Regions from separate parts of the Pseudoalteromonas sp. SR44-5 genome, predicted to be linked through region 3. Evidence: predicted binding sites of a transcription regulator. Region 3 holds the regulator's gene; each other region holds the start of a gene.
The links. The regulator sigma-54, encoded in region 3, starts transcription at its own class of promoters, with help from an activator protein. The targets are predictions, from matches to a motif close to GTTGGCACGNNNNTNGNNT.
Positions count from the first base shown of each region.

Region 1: H5154_RS01445 (EF-hand domain-containing protein) is a predicted target of sigma-54. The motif match lies at 5,485-5,503, and genes of this name have one in related genera.
Region 2: H5154_RS10055 (flagellar hook-length control protein FliK) is a predicted target of sigma-54. The motif match lies at 2,357-2,375, and genes of this name have one in related genera.

Region 1 is NZ_JACJDT010000002.1:61,860-69,686, reverse strand. Features, by position in the region: gene H5154_RS01480 (hypothetical protein) at 1-1,074, opposite strand, end outside; gene H5154_RS01475 (Crp/Fnr family transcriptional regulator) at 1,430-2,086, opposite strand; gene H5154_RS01470 (YgjV family protein) at 2,355-2,582, shown strand; gene H5154_RS01465 (amidohydrolase) at 2,592-4,256, opposite strand; gene H5154_RS01460 (EF-hand domain-containing protein) at 4,377-4,613, opposite strand; gene H5154_RS01455 (EF-hand domain-containing protein) at 4,626-4,862, opposite strand; gene H5154_RS01450 (hypothetical protein) at 4,973-5,200, opposite strand; gene H5154_RS01445 (EF-hand domain-containing protein) at 5,223-5,450, opposite strand; gene H5154_RS01440 (HAMP domain-containing sensor histidine kinase) at 5,766-7,235, shown strand; gene H5154_RS01435 (hypothetical protein) at 7,237-7,779, shown strand; gene H5154_RS01430 (sigma 54-interacting transcriptional regulator) at 7,782-7,827, shown strand, end outside.
Region 2 is NZ_JACJDT010000014.1:37,286-45,112, forward strand. Features, by position in the region: gene H5154_RS10055 (flagellar hook-length control protein FliK) at 1-2,287, opposite strand, end outside; gene fliJ (flagellar export protein FliJ) at 2,417-2,863, opposite strand; gene fliI (flagellar protein export ATPase FliI) at 2,863-4,197, opposite strand; gene fliH (flagellar assembly protein FliH) at 4,216-5,034, opposite strand; gene fliG (flagellar motor switch protein FliG) at 5,038-6,078, opposite strand; gene fliF (flagellar basal-body MS-ring/collar protein FliF) at 6,071-7,786, opposite strand; gene fliE (flagellar hook-basal body complex protein FliE) at 7,807-7,827, opposite strand, start outside.
Region 3 is NZ_JACJDT010000061.1:10,802-18,628, reverse strand. Features, by position in the region: gene mgtE (magnesium transporter) at 1-8, opposite strand, end outside; gene H5154_RS21065 (HPr family phosphocarrier protein) at 132-404, opposite strand; gene rapZ (RNase adapter RapZ) at 433-1,275, opposite strand; gene ptsN (PTS IIA-like nitrogen regulatory protein PtsN) at 1,296-1,748, opposite strand; gene hpf (ribosome hibernation promoting factor) at 1,753-2,040, opposite strand; gene H5154_RS21045 (RNA polymerase factor sigma-54) at 2,069-3,565, opposite strand; gene lptB (LPS export ABC transporter ATP-binding protein) at 3,632-4,357, opposite strand; gene lptA (lipopolysaccharide transport periplasmic protein LptA) at 4,354-4,887, opposite strand; gene lptC (LPS export ABC transporter periplasmic protein LptC) at 4,877-5,431, opposite strand; gene kdsC (3-deoxy-manno-octulosonate-8-phosphatase KdsC) at 5,428-5,979, opposite strand; gene H5154_RS21020 (KpsF/GutQ family sugar-phosphate isomerase) at 5,979-6,950, opposite strand; gene H5154_RS21015 (calcium/sodium antiporter) at 6,976-7,827, opposite strand, start outside.

The sequences.
Region 1 (7,827 bases), on a different contig from region 3:
TACACCATTTTTGAAGCCATTTGCTTCGGCGTATGCTTTGATATCAGTAGTACCGGCAGGTAAAGTTACAGGACAAGGGTTTGAAGTCTTTTTGTCGACCTGCATTGCAACAGTGATTGAATTGCCTGCACCAAAAGATTTCACTTTATTACCAGCATCATCAACTAGCTCGATAGCAACAAAGCCACCTGAAGTAAATGAACCTTGCACTTGATCAGTACTGTTAGGATCAGAAGCTACAGATAGAGCTAAACCTCCAGGGAACGCATCTAATGACGACGAGGTTGCAGCTGCAGTTTCGGCTTCTTCATCATTACGTGTTGCTTCATTCGCAAAGTAGGCAACAGTCATTTTTGGAACTGTCGTTAACGGTTGATTATCTTTATCTAAAAATTGCGTGCCGCTTTTGATTTTAACGGTTGAACCGCCAACAGCAACACCTGCTTTGTTAATTGCTTGTGGTAATGTAATCTCTGTTTTATCGCCAGAAATTGATAACCCTGAAGCTGGGTCATACGACACAGTGGTATTTTCACCTTCAGGTACTAATGCAGTTAATTCTTTGGTGTCAGCAACAATCGCTACATCAGAATCTGCAAGTGTACGTGGTGTTAAACGAACTTCTTGTGCTACAACGTTATCAGTTGGTGATAACGTTAAAGTACCAGAGTTGTTTAAATATCCAGCAGCAGAAATAACATAGTCATAGCTAACACCATTAGCTGGGATAGAGTCTACTGTGTATGCAAACGAACTAGCTGTTGATGATTTGTCGGTATCAGCTAAAGCGTTGCCTGCAGCTGTTAAAAGGCCGTCTTCAGAAGAAGTAAAGCTAATCGTTGCTGTAACCGTATCAGCTAAAGCAGCACCCTTTACATCTACGATATTAACAGTAACTGAACCTGCTTGAGCTTCAATTGCTACTGGTGGTACAGCAACATCAACGGTTGGTTCAGGTGGAACTGGTGGCTTTACATAATCATTGTTGTCGTTATCGCTAAAACAGCCACTTAAAGTTGCTGTCAGACCAAGTGCAAGAGCTAGCTTGGTGAGCTTGAATTTATTATTTCCCATAATCGTTACCTTTCTTTCCTTTCTCTTTAAAGTAAACAGACTTAATTGCAGTTCTATAAATGTACCGAAGCGCGCACCAGGTCAGGCTTGCACCTATAATACAATAATTTGTTCATCAAGGATAAGCGCACATTATATATACGTCAAGTGAACATTATATATACTTTTATTAATTAAATAAGAAAATTGTTACCCTGTTATGTAATAAATCTCTTATTTAATTTTTACGGATTTAGCGCAGCTTCGTTATTAGCTTACTATGCTAAAGTAGTAGGCTGCGGTTGTAAATGTAAATAGTTGCATTTTAGGCAGTTAAACGTTGTTTTTTTCGGCTGAATTTTAATGTGAGTCAACTTCATAGCTGCGAAAAACTATCCACGTAATCGCTAAGTTTATCTAAATCAACCGCTTTGAGTCCATCATTTGAGCGTGCGACTAAACCTCTTTCCACCAGTTCCGATACTACGCGGCGATAGGCTCGCTCTGTGGTGGCAAAACGCTCAGCTTCAGCATTTACCGTTGGGTATGCGCGCAGCAGGGTGGGGTTATTATTTTCGGCACGTAATAAACAGTCTTTGGCGATATTGTAACCCAATGGCAACAATAGTTTATCTAAATTAATTTTTTGGTTTTCTTGAAACTTAGCGGCAATAGTTTGTGCTGTGTATAAACTCAGTTCTGGCTTTTCAAGTAACAGGGCACGCCAGTGCTTTAGCTCTATTAGGTTGTAGCTAACGTCACTGAAGCAGGTAACTGTATAAATGCAGGGATTATTGTTTAGCGCTTCAATTTCACCAATTAAGGTGTTGTTGCAATCAAGTTGGCCCAGCAGTAAGCGGCGGCCATTACCGACATCATAACTAAACGATACGGTGCCGCTTCTGACTAACACTAATTTTGTAAGAGGTTGATCTTGGTGGATCAGTACTTCTTTTTTAGATTGTTGATAACGGCTGCCAGCAAAGGTTAGTAGCTGGTCGACGAGATAACTAGAAAAATGATATTGAAACATCAACAATGCCCTTCGGACAATTGTCCTATTTATTACATCTTAATGACGTTAGCATTAAGATTCTAAGAATTTACGCTAACTTACTAGCTTAGTTAACTCGGTTAATTAAGCTTAATACCTGATATCCCGTGTAATGATTATTAAAGTGTGCTTTTAGCAGCTTTGGGTTTTTAGTAAGTTAGCCTTTTTATACTATTGCTATATTGTGGAATAACTTTGCCTAAACTACAACATTTGCAATGCTAACCTAAAGTACCGGAGAGAACAAATGAGTTGGGAATATTTGGGGTATTTTGCCTCAGCTTTACTTATTGCCTCTTTAACTATGAGTGATGTGAGCAAACTTCGTTGGTTTAATCTTGCCGGTTGTATTGCTTTCACTGCTTACGGTATTGCGATTGCTGCATGGCCTGTGGCTATCACCAATGGTTTGCTAACCTTCGTAAATATTTATCATTTAATTAAGCTCAAACGTCAACAACAAAAACCACAATAATAGCGTGGTTTATTGCGCCTTACTCTGTGTATCAATTTGTGCTTTTTGGTAGCGTAATTCACCGCCAATCCATGTTTGATTTACGACAATGGTAAAAATTTCTTGTACTGGCACTTTAAAATAGTCTTTGTTGATTAAAATAAAGTCAGCCCACTTTCCTTGCTCTAAACTACCTAATTTAAATTCTTGATGTGCGGCATACGCAGCACCTAACGTGAATGCTCTGAGTGCATCTTCTCTGCTCAGTGCTTCAGTGACTCGCCAGCCATTAGCGGGTAATTGATTGTGATCTTGGCGAGTAATTGCTGAATACAAACCGTCAAAGGGGTTGGCCAGTTCAACTGGATAATCTGAGCCTGCAGCTACTACTGAGCCTTGCTTTAAAAACGTTTGCCAAGCATATGAACCTTGTAATTGTGTATCGCTAAGGCGCTGCTCTGCCATATGCATATCAGAAGTTGCATGCACCGGTTGCATTGATGGAATGATTTTAAGTGCTTTGAAGCGAGGAATATCTGCTGGATCAACTATCTGTGCGTGCTCTATACGGTTACGTAGTAAAATCCCGCCGGTTTTTTTAAATACATTTTGATAGGCATCTAACACAATATGATTTGCTTTATCACCGATGGCATGGGTATTGGCGCTAAAACCATGGTTAAAGCTCAATGTGTACAGCTGCTCTAATTTTTGTTGAGTTTCGAGCATTAAACCTTGGTGATTCTTTCTATCTGCATAATCGGCCAGTAGTGCGGCGCCACGGCTTCCTAGCGCACCATCAGCATATATTTTTACACTACGAATAGACATGAAATCGTTAAGATCTTTATAGCGACCGGCTCTGAGCATATCTTCAAGGGACGGATCTGTTGCACTTAGCATTGCAACAATGCGCAGCGGTAAGGTGCCTTGTTCAGCTCTTTGCTTGTAAACTTGCCATGTTTGTTTATCAATCCCAGCATCGTGGGTTGAGGTTATACCTAAGCTGAGCAGATGTTGGCCAGCTTGATTTAAGGCATTATTTACGTCTTGATCAGATGGCGTTGGAATATGTGCAGTAATTAAACTTTCGGCTTTATCGACAAAAATACCGCTAGGTTGACCTGCATGGTTGCGAATAATTTCACCACCTGCTGGTGACTGTACTGTGGGTGTTAATTTGGCTAACTCCATCGCTTTGCTATTAACCCAAATCGCGTGGCTATCGACACGAGAAAGCACCACCGGAACATCTTTGACAACTTTATCTAAGTCAGCAGCAGTAGGAAATTGCTTATTAGGCCACAGTTCTTGATTCCAACCGCGGCCAATAATCCAGCCCTGGTTATTTTTAGCAAATACAGCAAGTTTTTTTTGTATTTCTGCAATCGACATACTGCCACGTAAATCGAGTTGCGCTAAATTATTACCAAGTCCTATCACATGACCGTGGGCGTCAATTAAACCAGGTAATAAGGTTTGTTGCTCGGCATCAAATACTGCAGCATTAGGGAAACTCGCTTTTAGTTTATCGTCTCCTACTTTTACTACTTTGCCATCTTTAATAACCAGTGTAGAAAATTGCTGTAATTGGCCACTGTAAGTTGGAGTGTAACCGTTAGCATTGTAGATCACCGTGGTATCAGCTAGCACAGGTAAAGATAAAGTGATTAAACAGGCGAGTAAGCATTTCATTGTTAGAATTCTTTTTCTGCTTTTGTTAGTTAAACAGTAACAGAGAATACTGAGTCTGCAAATTAAATATAATAAATTATTTATCGTTGTGCATTTCAACTATGCTGATGAATTAGCTATTCATTTATTTGCATATAGAGTAAATTCAGACAGTGATAATCTACCATCTTTATCGCTGTCATAGTTTTTAAAACGAGACCACAGGGTAGGATCTTTTGCTGACTCTGAACGCGTGATAAGACCGTCTTTATCGCGGTCTAAGTTTTTGAATTGTTCTGCTATATTATCAGTTGTTGCAAAACTGCAACAGCTACTGACAAATAACAAACTTAGTCCCAGTTGTGTACAAAATTTCATTGGGGAAACTCGTTAATCTAGATTATTAGTTAAAAAACGCTTAAATTCAGATAGGGAAATTTTATTGTCTTGGTTTTTGTCCCAACGTTTAAAGTTACTCAACAATTGTGGTTGTGGTTCAAGCTCATTATGCGTTAAATAGCCATCTTTATTGCTATCTAAATGATCAAAACGTTGCTTTACATCCAGTGCCATTGCGCTAAAACTGGTGGCTAGCGACACACTTAATATTATTAATATGCTTTTCATTATTTACATCCTACCAACAAAAAGAATAAAGCATTTGCCATAATTTAAATCCCAACATTAAATCCGTTTACACATTCCCTCCGGGATTATGGCAAATACTTTAAAGCCTTTTAAAATTTAAACTTTGCGAACTCTTGCTCAGATAATTGCTCGTCGTTATTATCATCAAGATCAGTAAACTGCTTTAATAGCGTGTTGTTTTGCTTGGCTTCAAGCAATGAAATTTGTCCGTCAGAGTCGGTATCTAATTGCGCAAACTTAACGTTTAATTGTGATGCTAAAACAGTGGCGCTAATGACTAAAAACATCAGTGAAAAAGCGGCGATAAGTTGTTTCATAGCAGTGTTTCCTTTGGGAAAATTATTGCAAAAATTGTTTAAACTCAGCAAATGAAATTTGACCATTTTGATCTTTGTCAATTTGCTCAAAACTTTCGTGTAATACCGCATCTTCAGATGCTTCTGCTTCACTCAATGTGCCATTACTGTCTTTATCAAGTTCTGCGAAGGTGGCCTCGACATCAATGGCAAAGCTGTTAAAGCTAAGCAGTAGGCTGATGCATAAGCACAGCGGTGTTAATATTTTCATATTATTTCCTTATAAACAGTCGTTGATGCGGATGTTACAAGAACGATGCCAATTTTTTTATTGTAAAAATATCAGTGACTTAATGTTTTGGCATGATAATAAGTGGGAAAAAATGACTGGGCAGTGTGTCTTTTTTGCAACAACTTTTAACGGGTATTGATTAAGTTTTTAAAAAACAGTTGGTTAAGTTGTTTCAATTTAGCGTCAGTCGCTTTATATAGCGCTACACAGTTCGCCTTATTCATTATTCTTATTGATTCAGCTAGTGTATAAGTAACACCTTCCATAATCAGACATTTAACTAAAGGAGTAGCGATAATGGCCTCATTCGCTAAAAAGTACAGTGCATTACTTAGTTGGCGACCCAATTTAATAGGCCAGTTTTTGTTTAGTACTTTGTTATCGCTGCTGCCATTATCACTGGTAGTGATTGTATTTTTAAATGCGCTGAATAAACAGCTAGCAGTAACTCAACAAATCGTCAGTGAAAATTATCAAATTACCAAGTCATTTAATAATCTTAAGCAAGACCTCAATAGCTTAGAGCGCGCAACGCGACAAAACTGGGTGTTGAAAAGCGAATCACTCGATGAATTGATTGTTGATAAGTGGCAATCATCACTACAAAGCATTGATGAACTAACTTTTATAAGCTCTACGGGGGAGTATATTAAGCAATGGCAGCAACTCGCACAGGTATTGCAATTAGCGCATACTCAACTCGTTACTGAAGGACAACAAGATGCGCAATTGTTTATTCCTGTGAGTGAATTAATTGCGCGTCAAACAGTGTGGCTAAGAGAGCAAAATGAGCTGCAAATAACTAAAAATCAGCAACAGTTAAAAGCTTTGCAAAGCTCATTTATCAATTGGTTAATAGCACTTATCCCATTAACTTTACTAGTAGGTGGTGGTTTTCTATGGCGTATAAGTGGCCGCTTAAAAGGATTAACGTCGGTTATTGATAAGCTTGGGCAAGGTCATTGGCAACAAAAAATAGCTGTACAAGGCTCTGCTGAGTTGGTTGAACTAGGAAATAAATTACAATGGGTGCAAGAGCAGTTGCATCAATTAGAGCAACAAAAAGATACTTTTTTACGCCATGTTACCCATGAATTGAAAACTCCATTAGCGTCAATGGTTGAGGGCACTGACTTACTCGCCGATGAAATCGTTGGGCCTATTAACAAAGAGCAGCAAGCGGTGTTGGCGTTAATTACCCAGAGCATGGTGCGTTTGCGCGCTATGATCGATAGTTTACTTAGTTACAATGCGATTCGCAGCAGCAAAGAAGATTTAAGTGAGCTGGAATTCTCGCAATTAATAACCAAGATAAACAGCCATTTTGAACATCGTTTAGTGGCGCGTAAGCAAAGCTTATGTTGGCATTGTGAGTTACCCGAGCAACCACTGGAAATTGCTGCAGAGCTTGTTGAAATGATCTTAATTCAGTTGATCTCTAATGGCTTAAAGTTTTCACCAGCAGGACAGGCGGTCAATATTGCTCTGTCATTAGCTGGTCGTACTTTGACTATGAGCGTGAGCGATCAAGGCACCGGTATTAAAGAGCAAGAGAAATCACATATATTCAGTGCCTTTTATCAAGGTAAGAATGCTAAAGATGTAACCGCTCAAGGTAGTGGCTTAGGGCTTACCATTGTAAAGGAGTCTGTTGAGCAATTGATGGGTACTTTACACGTTGAGCATAATGAACCACAAGGCTGTCGTTTTATAATTCAAATCCCAATCATCCCTCCAACCAATAAAAACCAAGGAGTTAATTAGCATGGGCGTGCGTTTAAATGCCATTTTAGTGGTTTGCATTACAACCTTAGGGCTCGCAGGGTGTGAGTTAACTGAGCAGCCAGTAAATAAAAGCAACCCTGAAGCTGAACAACCGGGTAAGGTGACTACACCACAAGAGGATAGTTTACCGAATCCGAAACCTAGGCCGAAAACCGATCCTATGTATGCACCTGCCGAAACGGTTATTGGTTGGCATGCAAAGTCGTGTGGTGGTTTTCAAGTGGCAGCGAGTAAAACGGTTTATATTGGTGCTAAAGAGCTTCAGAATTATTTTGATTTTAGTTGTAAAAATAATGTATTAGCACCGGAAAAAGTATTAACGCAGCTGCTAAAACTGGATCAAGCTTATTATTGGCCAGATGATATAAAACAGTATTTATGGCTGCAAAAACAACAAATAAAACAGCAGATCAACGCTAAAGAACAGCAGCAAGCGCTGAATAATAAAATGCAAGAAACCCTGTCATCACTGGCAGCCATCGAGCAGCAACTATTACTACGCGAAGAAACTAAGGAGCAGTAATTATGTCAACAGAGCAAAACCAAGGCGCGCGAATTTTACTGGTCGATG
Region 2 (7,827 bases), on a different contig from region 3:
AGTAATCTATTGATGATGAAGATTGTTGCCCAGAGCCGCGAATTGGTTGCTGAGTTAATGCAGTTTCCTCTTCATTTTGTTGCTGATTTGCCTGTTGACCACGACCATTTTGTTGTCCGTCACCACCAGTATCACTTTGACTATTCCCCTGCTGGATACTGCTTTCACCCAGTTCAATTCCCTGCTGCGCTAACATTTCCCGTAATCTCGGCATTGATTGCTCAAGGGCTTCTTTGGCTTGCTGATTTTGCACCACAAAGTTAATGTGAGCTTGTTCTGCATCGCTACGAATACGAATTTGCATACTGCCCATTTCTGGCGGATCAAGACGTATTTCAGCTTCTTTATTATTAATGCTTAACAATGCACTCACTCGTTCTTGCAGTAACTTGGCAGCATCACTTTTCATGATATTCAACGCTTGTAACGCAGTTGGATCAATATTTATTTGTCTTGTCTGTGATGTAGGACTCGCTTGCTGAGCATGCATTACTTGCATATCAGCCAAAGCTTGTTGATAACTTTGCTCACTCCCTTCTACAGCCGTGGCTGTTGTAACTGCAGTGGTTAATCCGGTGAGCTGGCCAAACAATTGATTTACACGTGCCAATGTGTTGTCGCGCACAGGGCTTTGCTCTGCTTTAATATTTTCAGCAAATTGCTCGCTTTTTAGAACATTATCTTGTACTGCCAGTTTCACTTCTTGCTCTTTGCTTGCAGCCTTTATAAGTGCATCTTGTGGCGCAGATACTTTATTTGTATCTGATTTAGCGGTGCTGCTATTGGTAGTTGTAGTGCTTGCTAAATTATCTGCCATTGACTGAACCGTCAATTGAGCTTTTGACTCAGTCCTTTTTTCAGTACTCTCTGGCTGGGCTAATTCAGTAATCGCCTTATTGATCTGAGTTAATAAAGCCCCTTTGGGCTGCTCATTGCTCACAAAATTTCGTAATTGCTGGCTTAATGCCTGTTTTTGCATAGGGCTTAACAGCGAAATATCTTTACTTAGTTGAGTTAGCTCTGCGGTGTTAATTGTCGCAACTGCAGTGGTAGGTTTTGCAGCTTCTTTACTATTAAGCGCTACAAATTCAGCCAGCATTTTTTTTAAGTCAGTTATGTTAGCCGGTGATGGATCTTGCTGACGAATGACATCAACCTGAGTTTGCAGCTGTTTTTGCTGCTCCGGTGTTAAGCTCGCCAACAGTGGATTTTCATTTTTTTGCACAGTTGTCGTTGAGTTAAGTAATACCTTGCTGATTTGCTCTAATACAGCACTATTATTACGCTTTGACTGTTCAGCTGCTTTTTCTGATACATCAGTTTGAGAGCTTGAAGCAACACCTTTAACCGCTTCAGCGTCCATTGCTACTTCAGTGGCACTTTTGATTGCTTGTTTAGCGTTAGCAGTAACGTTAGTAACTGCTGCATCTGCACTTAGTGCTGCGCTCTGTTGAGGTTTTCCTTGCTGAGCAAGCATAGCGTCGGAACCTTTAGCTAATACTTCACTGTCTTGTGGTTTACCTTGGCTTGTATTTCCAGCAGCAATTATTTGAGCTGCGTCATTGTCAACTTGCCCGCTTTTTAACGTAGTTGTAGTCGCAACTGCTTGTTGGATTGTTGGCTGCATTGCCATCGCTTTATTTTGCGATGTCTCTTTTGCGACTTGAATATCATCAATAATAGGAGTAACTGCATCATCAGGCGGAGTGTTCCCCTTTAGCTGAAGTTGTTTATCAATTGCCTCTGCCAGCACCTTTTTTTCTGTAAGTAACGATGGTTTTAGCTGTTTATCGACTAATTGTGCAATCGGATCATCAGTAGCAGGAGTCTCTGTATCAATAATAGGCGTAACATCATCAATTGGACGGGCTCCAGTGACTTTAACAAGCGTAGGGTCTATTTTTTCCTCGCTGTATTTCCCCAACTTTGAAAGTAATGAGGAATTTTCGACAGTTGGCGTATTATTTACCCGAGTGTCCATGTTATTAGCCGCCGTTATTTGCGCAAGCATTGCATCACCAGACATCGCATTTTCATCACTGTTGTCAGCAGACGTTTCTTGTGCTTTTTCAGCAACAATTACGGCTTCAGCTGAACGAGGCTCAGCACCCGTTGAATTAACCTTTATAGATGTTTCCGCAGCATTATTGGCACTTTGTAATTGGCTAAAAAAGTCACTATCAGTGCTTTCTTTATCTGCTGCACCAGCAGCTTTGGCACTGTCTTTTTTATTTAACTGAACATCCTGCTCAGTTGAGATAAACACTGAAAGATCACTAATAGCCATAATTCACCTAGATTAAAAGTGGCAATTTGCCGCCGCAGTTTGCCAGAATAAATACTTATTACATTAAACAAGCAAATAATATGCCTAAGCTGATTTGAATTAATAAATAACCCTATTTTGGGCAATAGGCTATAAAACGCGACGTCTTTGGTAAAATTGATTTGCGGAAAATTCATCAAGCATTTTTTGTTCATTTTTTTGTGCGATCACATTCGCTTTAAGTTGCTGTTTTTCTATTAACTTAGCAACCGCTTTAGCCTTAATCTGCTGTTTCAGCCATAAACTTTGGCGTTGTGAGACAACTTGTTTAGCAGTACTAACTGTATTCGCTTGTTGACGAATGGCTTCTTCGATTTTGGCAATGAAAGCATGATATTGACTAAACCCGGCGCTACTTAAACCGGACTTTCCTTTTACATGTAATTGCTGAGTATATTCTAAGCGAAAGTTATTCAAGCCTTGCAATTTTTGTTGATTGCCTTGCAAGTTTTGCTGCGCTTGTAAATAATTTATCCGTAAAGCTTCTTCTTTATCATTTTCTATTTTCAGCAATAAACTGAGCTTATTGGTTGCCATTATGCTTGTCCTAATAATTGCGCAAGCCCTTGTAGGCCATCGTCATAGCTGATCACATCCTTCATGCCTTGTTGTAAAAATGCATTCACTCTTGGCATCATATTAATGGCCTGATCAAGCATTTGGTCGGTGCCTTTTTGATAAGCACCTAAAGTAATCATATCTTTATTTTGCTGGAACATTGAATACACTTGTTTTAACACTCGCGCTTGTTGCATATGTGCTTCTGAGACAACTTGTGGCATCACCCGTGAAATCGATTTTTCTATATCAATAGCAGGATAATGACCACTGTCAGCGAGCTCTCTGGATAACACGATATGACCGTCTAAAATGGCTCGCGCCGCATCAGCAATCGGATCTTGCATATCATCCCCTTCACTCAGTACAGTAAAAAACGCTGTGATAGAGCCTTGCCCTTCGCCGCCATTACCAGCACGTTCCACCAGCGCGGGTAGCTTTGCAAATACTGAAGGCGGATAACCTTTAGTCGCCGGTGGTTCACCAACCGCAAGCGCTATTTCGCGCTGCGCCATGGCATAACGCGTTACAGAATCCAGTAGCAATAAAACATTTAAACCTTGATCGCGAAAGTACTCCGCGATAGTTACCGCACTTTCACAACCTTTTAATCGCATTAATGGCGATGCATCGGCGGGCGCGGCAACTACGACAGAACGTTTACGCCCTTCCACACCGAGTATTTCTTCGATAAATTCTTTTACTTCGCGGCCACGCTCCCCCACTAAACCAACAACTATTACATCCGCTTCTGAGCCTCGGGTCATCATACCCAGTAATACCGACTTACCCACGCCTGAGCCTGCAAATAGCCCCATGCGCTGGCCTTGGCCAACAGTTATCACTGAATTAATAGCGCGTACGCCAACATCCATCGGCTGCGTAATTGGTCGTCGAGATAATGGGTTAATGGAATTTTGTGCAAATTTTAAGTAATGCTCTGCTTTAATAGCTCCAAGCCCATCCAACGGACGCCCTAAGCCATCAACAACACGACCAAGTAAACACATACCAACAGGCAGTCCGGTATCATTTACTTGTGGGATCACTCGCGCACCAGGTAGTACGCCAGAAATATGGTCATTTGGCATCAAGTAAAGCGTCTGGTCATTAAAACCAACAATTTCAGCATCAACAAAACCATGCATGGTTTCAATTTTACATTGGCTGCCAACTGGCGCGCGTAATCCTTTCGCCTCTAATGTTAACCCTACAACACGGGTTAAAATTCCCGCAACAGCAGGCGTTGGTCTATGAATATGTTTTTGATACTGTTGTAAACGTTCACTTAATGGGCGTGGTTGAGAACTCATTGCAAACCAAAAATAGCGTTAGATACCACTACTATGCAAAAAACTATCCAACGTTTCTTTGACGCGGGTTTTTATAGTCATATCAATAGATGATTGTGGTGTTTTTACTTGGCAACCACCGCGATCTAAAGTCGGCTCTGCAACTAACTGCCAATGGTTTTCAGCTAGTGCAGCTTCACCATAACTATTTTTAACCAGTTCAATGTCTTCAGGGTGTAAATGAATACGCACACTTTGCTGCTCATTGGCTAACGCATCGATACACTGCTTTAAACTTTGCAAAATAATTTCAGGGGAGGTTTTAATTTCTTGATAAACTAACGCTTCGGTTAGCATTACGGTTAACTGTACAAGTTGCTTTTCGGCGTCATCATCGACTTTAGCTAATGGCGCTGACAAACTATCCAACAATGCTTTTAGACCCGTTAGCTGTTCTTCAATCAGTGGTTTTACTTCTTCTTGACCTTGTGTTTTACCAAGCTCAATGCCTTCTTTATAACCGGCTTCTTTTCCCTCACCTACGCCTTTTTCAAAACCATCAATATAACCCTGCTCGTGGCCTTGTTTTAAGCCTTCTTCGTAGGCATCTTGACGAATTCGTTCCAGCTCAGCCATCGTTAACGAAGGCAGCTCAGGCTCTTCGGGCTCTAGTGCTTGTTCACTTTCTTCAAGCTCTTTACGATATAAATCGGCCAGCGGTGTACCAAACGCCGTTGAACGACCATCGAATTTTCGAGTGTCTTGCGTAACATCTGGAATTGGCCAGTTTTCTAATAATTCATCAACTGCTTCACTGGCACGTAAAGGACGACCTTGATATTGAGTAGGTTTGCTCATGGTTTACAAGAACTCCTCACCACCACCACCACCAAGCATAATTTCACCTGAATCAGCGAGACGACGTGCCGTAGATAAGATCTCTTTTTGCGCGGCTTCAACTTCGCTGATCCGCACAGGTGCCATTGCTTCTAAATCATCAGCAAGCATCTCTGCAGCCCGTTTTGACATATTGCCGAGGATTTTCTCTTTCAATGCATCATCAGTGCCTTTGATGGCTTTCATCAGTACATCTTGTTGGACTTCACGCAAGATAGCTTGAATACCACGATCATCAACATCCATTAAGTTTTCAAATACGAACATTAAATCTTGGATTTGTTGCGACATCTCTTCGTCATGCTCGCGGATTGAATCCATCAACTGACCTTCAATATTGGTATCGAGGTAGTTCATAATATCAGCCGCCGCTTTCAAACCGCCCATTTTCGCAGCTTGCGCACCAGCTTGTCCGGCAAATTGTTTTTCCATGATCTCGTTCAATTCTTGTAAAGCCGCAGGTTGAACTTCTTCAAGGTTGGCGATGCGCATGGTTAAATCTAAGCGCACTTTTTCAGGAAACTGCGCTAAAATTTCGGCCGATTGCTCAGGCTCCAAATACGATAAAACGATAGTTTGTATTTGCGGATGCTCATTGCGAATAATATTGGCAACTTGCTTTGAGTCCATCCATTTCAATGAATCAAGACCCTTGGCACCAGATCCCATAACAATTTGATCTATCAGGCTTGCCGCTTTATCTTCACCAAGTGCCGCAGTAAGCGCTTTTTTGATAAAATCTTCTGATTGGAAGCCAATCGTACTAAAGCTTTGTATTTGTTCTATAAATAAATTGTGCACGGCACTGATTTTGGCTTGCGATAGATCATCTATCGCCGCCATTGCCATACCCACTTTTTGCACCTGTTTAGGTTCAAGGTGCTTTAATATTTGCGCTGCATCTTCTTCGGATAAGCTTAGCAATAAAATTGCGGCTTTATCTACACCGTCTAATTTATCAACATCAAACGCTGCTGGCAGTTGTTTTTGTTCTTGATCAGTCATCTTCAGTTAACCACGCTTTCACAACTTGTGAGGAGAGTTCTGGCTCATTTGCTACTAAGGCACGAACAGCTTTTAATAAGTCTTCATCGCCATGTAGGTCTGGTAACTGTAGTGTACCATCACTTGAGAAGCCAACCGAAGCAGAATCAAAATCTTTATTTAGCATATCTAGGGTGTTATCACCAATATCTACACCAGAACTAAGCGCATCATCATCATACTCTTCAAGGGTATCATCTGGGTAAATCAAGCGTTTCAGCATAGGTTTAACCACCGCCATGATTAGCACTATAATAACCAATGCGCCAAGCACTAAACGCACAACTTTCATAAACCAGTTTTGTTCCCACAGTGGTACTTCAATAGCTAAGTCCATCGGTTCACGTACAAACGGTACTGTCACTACTTCTAATGCATCACCACGCTGTAAGTCAAAACCCACACCACCTTGCAGTAAACGACGAATATTTGACAGTGCTTCAACTGAGCGAGGCTCCATAGTCGTTTCACCATTTTCACCCACTTTTGCCACATAATCGACTGCCACAGACACACTAATTCGACGAATAACACCACTTTGCTGACGTGTATGGGAAATAGTAGTATCAAGTTCATAGTTACGTGTCGCCTCTTTATGAGTGCGACTGGGTGATGAACCAGAGCCTGCACCACCTTGACCGGCAACTTCAGGAATATTCGAATCCACTGGGGGCTGATTTGTCAGCGCGCCAGGAATACCGATAGCTAACCCGCCGATGTTGTTTTCTTCAAAAGTGGTTTCGCTGCGTACCGCTGGTAAATCAGGGTTGTAGCGTTTTTGAGTTTCTTCAATCGCGCTAAAGTCCATACTTAAATCGACTTGTGCAGTGTAGTTACCCATGCCAATAACTGGCATTAAGATACCATCTATTTTATCTAGATATTCTTGTTCACGTTTACGTTCAATATCGTATTCTTTACGTGAGCGAGCAGCTAACGCACTTTGCGATCCTGAATTAAGTAATCGGCCATTTTGGTCTGTTACAGTTACTCGTGACGGCTCTAAACCTTGCACTGCTGAACCAATAATATCAACAATGGCGTCCACTTCTTCACTACCGAGCATACGACCACGTTTTAAAGTTAATACAACTGTTGCGGATGGTTTTTTCTCACGACGAGCAAAAACATTTTCTTTCGGGATTGCCAATAATACTTTAGCACGCGTGACATTTTGTAGTTCCTCGATCGTGCGCGCAAGTTGTTGTTCACGACCGTGCTTTAAACGTTCACGCTCTAAACGCTGACTAACACCAAAACCCATATCTTGCATGATAATATCAGTACCCGAGTTCGGCGCTTGCTCAATACCTTCGCGGGTCATTAACAATTTAATATTTTGATATTCATTTTCAGGAACAGAAACCACATTGCCATCAAGTTGATAGTCAATTTTTTGTGCATCTAAAAAATCGAGCGTTTGAATTAGCTCTTCCGTTGGCATTTTTCCAAGTGGACGCATATCTGGTTGACGTGCCCAAATAATCACAAAAATAGCGATCGCTAAACAAATCGCTAATGCAATAATTAAAGTGACCTGACGTAATACATCAACGCCGTTTAATGCACTTAAATAGCCTGACTTTTGTTCTTGTTGATCGTCATTATCAGTTTGGTCGATACCGCCGCCGGCCAAAGCAAGATCTGTTGATTGATTAGATTGCGCCACAATAATTCTCCACTACCTAGTTAAACAGGCATGTTCATGAT
Region 3 (7,827 bases):
TCTGGCATTGGCGTCCTTAAAAATTAATACGCTTGATAGGTAGGGTAACAGTTGTCGGTAATTAACGCGCTTGGTCTGTTTAATTAACGACTTTATTTAGTTTAACGCAATTTAGTGGTACTGACTACGAGCTATTCTTGTTCGTTAAAGCGTTGTGCGATCAACTCGCCAATTGCTGCAAGAGCAGGTTCAGCGTCCGGGCCTTCACATACAACTTTAACTTCTTTGCCTTGGCTACTTTCTAATAGCATTAAGCCGAGTACGCTATCGCCTGCGGCTTGTTTGTCATCTTGATGAAGTGTGATGCTGGCATCAAACTGCACAGCTAATTGCGCTAATACGCTGGCTGCGCGAGCATGTAAACCGAGTTTGTTTTTTATTAAAAATGTATCTTCTAAACGCATCAACATTCCTTACTGTAAACGTGAGTTGTTATTCTTGTTCACGATGGCGAATTTTCACATTGCTGTGGCTCATCGAGAAGCTTTCACCTATAGTTTGCGCTAGATAAACTGAGCGATGTTGACCACCGGTGCAACCAATAGCAATTGTTAAGTAACTGCGGTTATTACGCTCCAAATGCGGTAACCAAGTTTGTACAAAGGTTTGGATCTGCCAAGTGAATTTTTGTACGATACTATGGCTGGCTAAATAATCTTTTACTGGCTGATCAAGGCCTGTAAGTGGCTTAAGCTCAGGCTCCCAATGTGGGTTTGGTAAAAAGCGTGCATCAAAAACATAATCAGCTTCTTTTGGGATACCATATTTAAAACCAAATGATTCAAAGGTAATGATTAGTTTTTTATCTTTTTTCCCTAAAATCTTTTCACGGATTGACTCTGCAAGCTGGTGGACACTCAGATCAGTGGTATCAAGTATAAAGTCAGCGCGAGTAGTTAATACATCAAGTAATACTTTTTCTTGCTTGATAGCTAAATCCAGTGGCAAAGAGTCCAAAGATAATGGGTGTAAGCGGCGAGTTTCAGAAAAACGTTTGATCAGGGTTTGATCATCACTGTCTAAATAAAATAGCGTCGGATTTGCAAAACCAGGCAAGTATTCAAGAATATCGTTAAATTCTTCCTGCTCTTTCGGTAAATTACGGACATCAATACTGACGGCAATTTTGTCATAATTATCAGAGACACTGCGCACTAATGAAGGTAATAAGTTTACCGGAATATTATCTACACAATAATAGCCAAGATCTTCTACTACACGCAGAGCAACAGATTTACCTGAGCCAGAACGCCCACTGATGATGATTAACTCCATGTAAATTCTCCTTCATTTGGCTACGATTGCGCAGCAATTACGTGATACAAATCTTGGTCTGTTTTTGCGCTACGTAGTTGTTTACAAAAATCTTTGTCGTTGAGTTTATCAGCAATTGTGGCTAACGTCTTCAAATGAAGTTGGCTATCACCATCTGGCACGATGAGAGCTACAAATATATCAACTGGGCGATTATCTATCGCATCAAAATCAATCGGTGATTCACTCACTATAATTATTGCTAGCGGGTTTTCAACACCACTCATACGGCCATGAGGAATAGCAATACCACGACCAATACCCGTACTACCTAGTTTTTCTCTCGACAGTAGTGCGTTGAGGATTTCTTGTTGTGATAGCTGAGGAAGTTGTTCATGAGCCAATTGGCTGATAAATTCAATGATCCGTTTTTTGCTATTAAAAAGGACCGCAGCTTTACTGCAGTCCTGGCAAATAAGTGAGCTTAATTTCATAGTGTTAGTGTCGAGCGTGCTTCTCTTTGTGTTTAATTACCTGACGGTCAAGTTTGTCGATTAGTCCGTCAATGGCTGCATACATGTCTTGGTGCTCAGTTGAGGCAAATAATTCAGCGCCACTGACATGTAATGTGGCTTCTGCTTTTTGGCTTAGCTTTTCTACATCAAGAATGACATGGACATTATTGATATGATCAAAATGCCTTTCAAGCTTGGCAAACTTATTGTTTACATAGTCTCTTAATGAATCAGTAATTTCTACATGACGACCAGTTAAATTTAGTTGCATAAGCATTTTCCTCTTGTGATTTTACGCCTTAAATCAAACTTTTACGTTGATTTGACGGTGGAATAGCCAGTGACTCGCGGTATTTTGCAATAGTCCGTCTAGCTACTTTGATACCTTGCTCTGCCAATATATCTGCAATTTTACTATCACTCAATGGTTTCGCTGAGTTTTCTGCACTGATCAATTTTCTGATCAATGCTCGAATGGCTGTCGATGAGCATTCGCCGCCGTTCTCAGTACTTACATGGCTCGAGAAAAAATATTTTAACTCAAATATACCACGAGGGGTATGCATGTATTTTTGGGTGGTTACACGAGAAATTGTTGATTCGTGCATCTCAACCATTTCGGCAACGTCGTTTAGTACCATAGGGCGCATGGCCTCAGGGCCATGCTCAAAGAATCCTTGCTGCTGTTTAACAATGCAGTTGGTTACTTTGAGTAACGTCTCGTTACGACTTTCTAGGCTTTTAATAAACCATTTAGCTTCTTGCAAATGCGAGCGTATAAATTGGCTGTCAGTGCTTGATTTTACAGAGCGTGACATCGCCGCATATTGGCTGTTCACTCTAATTTTTGGCATGCTGTCTGGATTGAGTTCAACCACCCAGCGACCTTTAATTTTTTTCACCGAAACGTCAGGAATAACATACTCTGATTCTTCGCGTACTATGGTATCCGCAGGCTTTGGGTTAAGGCTGTGGATCAGTGTCATTACTTCTTTTAGTTCATCTTCTTTAAGCTTAGTCTTTTTCATCAAAGTGCGATAGTCACGACTAGCTAATAAATCGATATGATCAGTTAAAATCATTTTTGTCTCGCTAATCCAAGGAGTTGCAGGATCAAATTGATTTAATTGAATACATAAACATTCTTGTAGGCTGCGCGCAGCAATACCAACAGGGTCAAACAACTGAATGCGTTTTAACACTGCTTGCACTTCGTCGAGTTCGATTTCTTCTTCGTTATTACCTTGATTTAAGCTTTCTGCGATGTCTTCGCAGCTCAAGGTTAAAATACCTGAATCGTCAACGGCTTCAACAATCGCAATGGCAATGGCTTCATCGGTTGGACTAAAAGGTGTGAGTTGTAATTGCCACATTAGATATTCGTGCAAGGTTTCAGTTGAGGCACCTTGATAAATTGACTCATCTTCAGGCATTGGCCCAGATGACGTATTTGGCGCAGCACTCATGTATTCGTCCCAGGTGACGTCCATAGCCATTTCGTCACTTAAGGTCTCTTTACTTAATGCTTCGCTACTTTCTTGTTCATATTCGCTTGGCTTGTCGTCTGCTGATGCGCTAACGGTTAAGTCATCGTTATCTTGTTTTTGTTCGTTTTTACCAGCCGTGTCGTCTGAATATTCATGTTCTTCTAGCTCTAACAATGGATTGCTGTCGAGCGCTTCTTGAATTTCTTGCTGGAGATCCAATGTACTGAGTTGCAATAAGCGAATTGCTTGTTGCAGCTGTGGTGTCATTGTAAGTTGCTGGCCCATGCGCAGCTGGAGTGATTGCCTCATGTATCTCTAACAATCCTTTTATTGTTATCATCGTTAAGTCTAGCAGATACTTAGCCGAGCGTGGCTTTATAGCCTAAATTGCTCGCCCAGGTAAACATCGCGGACTGTTTGGTCGGCGAGTACATGCTCAGGGGTACCTGATGCAATTAACTCCCCATGAGAAACTATGTAGGCTTTTTCACAAACATCAAGGGTTTCTCGTACATTGTGGTCGGTAATAAGCACGCCAATACCACGGTTTTTAAGGTGTTCAATAATCTTCTTTATATCTAACACTGAAATAGGATCAACGCCAGCAAAAGGCTCATCAAGTAAGATAAATTTTGGGTTTGCGGCTAAAGCGCGTGCAATTTCAACTCGACGACGTTCACCGCCAGATAATGCCATACCTTGGCTGTCGCGGATATGTTGAATGCTAAACTCATCAAGTAAGCTGTCGAGCGCTTCTTCTCTGGCTTGTTTATTCAGCTCTTTACGAGTTTCTAAAATAGCCATCAGGTTTTGATAAACAGTTAATTTACGGAAGATGGATGATTCTTGTGGCAGGTAGCCAATCCCTAACCGTGCGCGACTGTGCATTGGCAGTAAGGTGATGTCATTATCATCAATACTGATTTTACCTTTGTCGCTTGGAACTAAACCCACAATCATATAAAAGGTGGTGGTTTTACCAGCGCCATTAGGACCCAATAAGCCAACAATGCTGCCTGCGCTAACTTCTAAACCCACGCTTTTTACAACTTGGCGACCTTTATAGCTTTTTGCTAGAAATTCAGCTTTTAATGTACTCATGGCTGCCCTTTAGATTTGTCTTTTTTACTGTCTACTGGTACCAAAATGGTGTGCACACGATCGCTTGAGCTTGCGCCTTTTTCAGCACTGATCAGTTGCTGGTCCATATCATAGGTAATGCTTTTGGCATTGATTTTTTGACCTGCCTGAGTGACTTGTGCATTGCCAACCAAGGTTAAATAGCGCTTAGCGACATCGTAACGGACTTCATCAGCACTGGCACTCATTACTGTGCCATCAGTTTGTTTTTCTTCAAAGTAAGCCGGACTGCCAGTTGCGACAAGTAGTTGTTTGTTATCGCCTAAATCTTCGCGCTTATGGACTTCAAGTCGATCCGCTTTGATACGGCGGTTACCATGAATGATTTCAACATTTTTTTCAAAAATACCGATATTGTCTTTCAGTTGGGCAAGCTGCGTGTCAGCACTGATAGAGACTTGATCTGCAGGTGGTGTCGTATTTTCAGCAAAGCTTGCAAAAGCAATGAATAAGCTTGGTATAACAAGCAAGTGAGCAAATTTATTGGTCATAATATATGGTTCGCGTATGGTTAATTAGTTCTACCACTTCGGCTTTTAAGTCGGCATGGAGACCGCGCCCAGTGATTTTTAAATTTGGTCCGATTAATTCAACTGGTTGTTCTGAACTCATGGTTTGTAGTTCAATATCAACCTGAATATTATCTGCGTTTATATGTTCAATCATGGCATTATTGGTCAGGTTTTTAGCAACCACATTACCTTCTAAAATTAATTGATGATTTTCATATAAGGTGGCTTCATCGGCATTAATTTGCCACGTCTGCTGTTGATTATAGAGTGTAAAAATAGGTTGTTCAAAGTAAGTGAACCCTAACTGTTGGTAGAGTTCCATTTTTGCAGCTGTTACTTTGTGGCTAATTTTACCTTGTTCATCAAATGCGGTTTGTTTTAATGCCACCGCAGTATAATCAGGTTTTGCTATTATATCTTCTTGGTGTTGTTTTATGGCGGTACTTTGATAAAAATACGGATACCACAGCCATACCATGCAGCCGACAAATAATACGCATAATATTAAACGCGCACTATTCATGAGCTCGTGCCTTCGCTGGTTAATGATTTACCATTTTCGAGCATTAATAAATCAGTGAGTTCACGCACCGCCCCAAAGCCACCAGGTAGCATGGTTGTATAATGTGAAATGCGTTTGATTAGTGGATGCGCATCATTTACTGCCACCGCAAAACCAACCAATTCCATTACCGGCAAGTCAGGTCCGTCATCGCCTATGTAAGCGATTTGTTCATCGCTTAACTGCAATTTATCCTTGAGCTGTTGATAAGCTTGCAACTTGTTTTCTTGGCCTTGGTAAATATGCGGTACTGTCAGGCTAGTCATCCGTTGCTGAACTATCTGTGAATGACGACCGGTGATCACGGCAACTTCAAAACCGCTATTGATCAGTGCTTTGATACCAAAGCCATCTTTAGTATTAAACGCTTTGAGTTCTTCACCTTGGTTACCAAGATAAATACGACCATCTGAAAACACCCCATCGATATCACAGATCAGGAGTTTGATTTTTTGTGCTCGCTCGCGAGCATCATCTGAAAGTGGCTGATATAAGTCAGCAAACTGCATTATAAAACTCCTGCTTTGAGCAAATCTTGCATATTAAGAGCACCAATAGGGTGGTGTTTATCATCAACTACAATTAAGCCATTGATACGCTTATTCTCCATGATATTGAGTGCCTCGGCGGCAAGCATATCAGCAGTTGCAGTAGTGCAAGAGCGGGTCATGACAGTGCTTATCAAAGTACTGTGAATATCTATTCGTTGCTCTAAAATTCGCCGTAAATCACCATCAGTAAAAAGCCCTGCAAGTTGCCCTGTGTCATCAACAATAGCTGTCATACCTAAGCCTTTTGCCGACATTTCGATTAATGCATCTTTGATACATTGCTTATCATTGATCATAGGCGTTGCTGGGCCACTGTGCATAATATCTTTTAAACACAATAGTAAACGTTTACCTAAGCTACCACCAGGATGCGATAGCGCAAAGTCATCGGCGGTAAAGCCACGGGTTTCTAGCAGAGCAACGGCTATTGCATCACCCATCGCAAGTGTTGCAGTCGTGCTTGCAGTCGGAGCGAGTCCTAATGGGCAGGCCTCTTGACTTACTTTGATGCATACATGAGCATCAGCCCAATTTGCCATTGATGATTCAGGGTTACCTGTCATGGCGATCATTTTTGCGCCAATACGTTTAATAACCGGAATAATATTCAGTACTTCGCTGGTTTCGCCTGAGTTTGAAATAAGCATAACCACGTCATCACGAGTGATCATCCCTAAATCACCATGACTTGCTTCACCCGGATGGACAAAAAACGCAGGCGTGCCAGTGCTTGCCAGTGTTGCAGCAATTTTATTACCAATATGCCCTGATTTCCCCATACCGACTACTATGATCCTACCGTGACATTGATACATCAATTGGCAAGCTTGATTAAAGTTTTCGTCTAGATATTGGGTTATATCAAGCAGTGCTTGGCGCTCTATTTCTAGCACCCGCTTACCTTGTTCAATAAAATTTAACTGCGTCATTGTGTTATCCATTTTGTGGCTAGCATTAAGCAACTTGGCTGAAAATATAACCTTGATAGATTAAAAACGCGACCAATAACAGGCCACCTTCAACTCTATTAATGCGTCTTGTGCCCCTAAAACTCAAGGACATAGCAATAAGGGCTATGGTGGCACCAATCATTATTAAGGCATCACGGTTTGCAGCTGAAGGATCAATAATTGAAGGGTTGATAATCCCAGCCAGTGGCAACACAGCTAAAATGTTAAATATATTTGAGCCAACAATATTACCCAGTGCTAAATCATCTTCGTTTTTTAATACCCCAGCAATACAGGCTGCCAGCTCAGGCAAACTGGTGCCAATAGCAATAATGGTTAACCCTATTACTAAATCACTTAGGCCAAAGTATTTGGCTATATCAACTGCTGAGCCAACTAAAAAATGTGAGCTGACAGGCAGTAATATCATACCAATAATTAACCAAAATAAAGCCGATTTGGTGGGCACGTTATCTGGTACGTCTTCACAGGCTTCACTTACAAATGGGTCATCAGCTTGGTTTTTAGCGCGAATAGAAATAATAACTAAGCCCGCAATAAAGACCACAAAGCCAATGATTAATGCAACGCCCTCAGCAAATGAAAAGTAGTTATCAGAAAATACATACCAGGCAGCGATTGACACTAGTAGTACAAGCGGCATTTCGCGTTTTAATGTCATTGATGATACTGAGAGTGGGCGCAATAGCGCGGTAATACCTAAAACAAGTAAAATATTAGTGATATTTGAGCCAACGGCGTTACCCACGGCAGTGTCAGTTTTACCGGCAAGCGCAGCTGATGCTGAGACCATCATTTCAGGGGCTGACGAGCCCATCGCAACAACGGTTAAGCC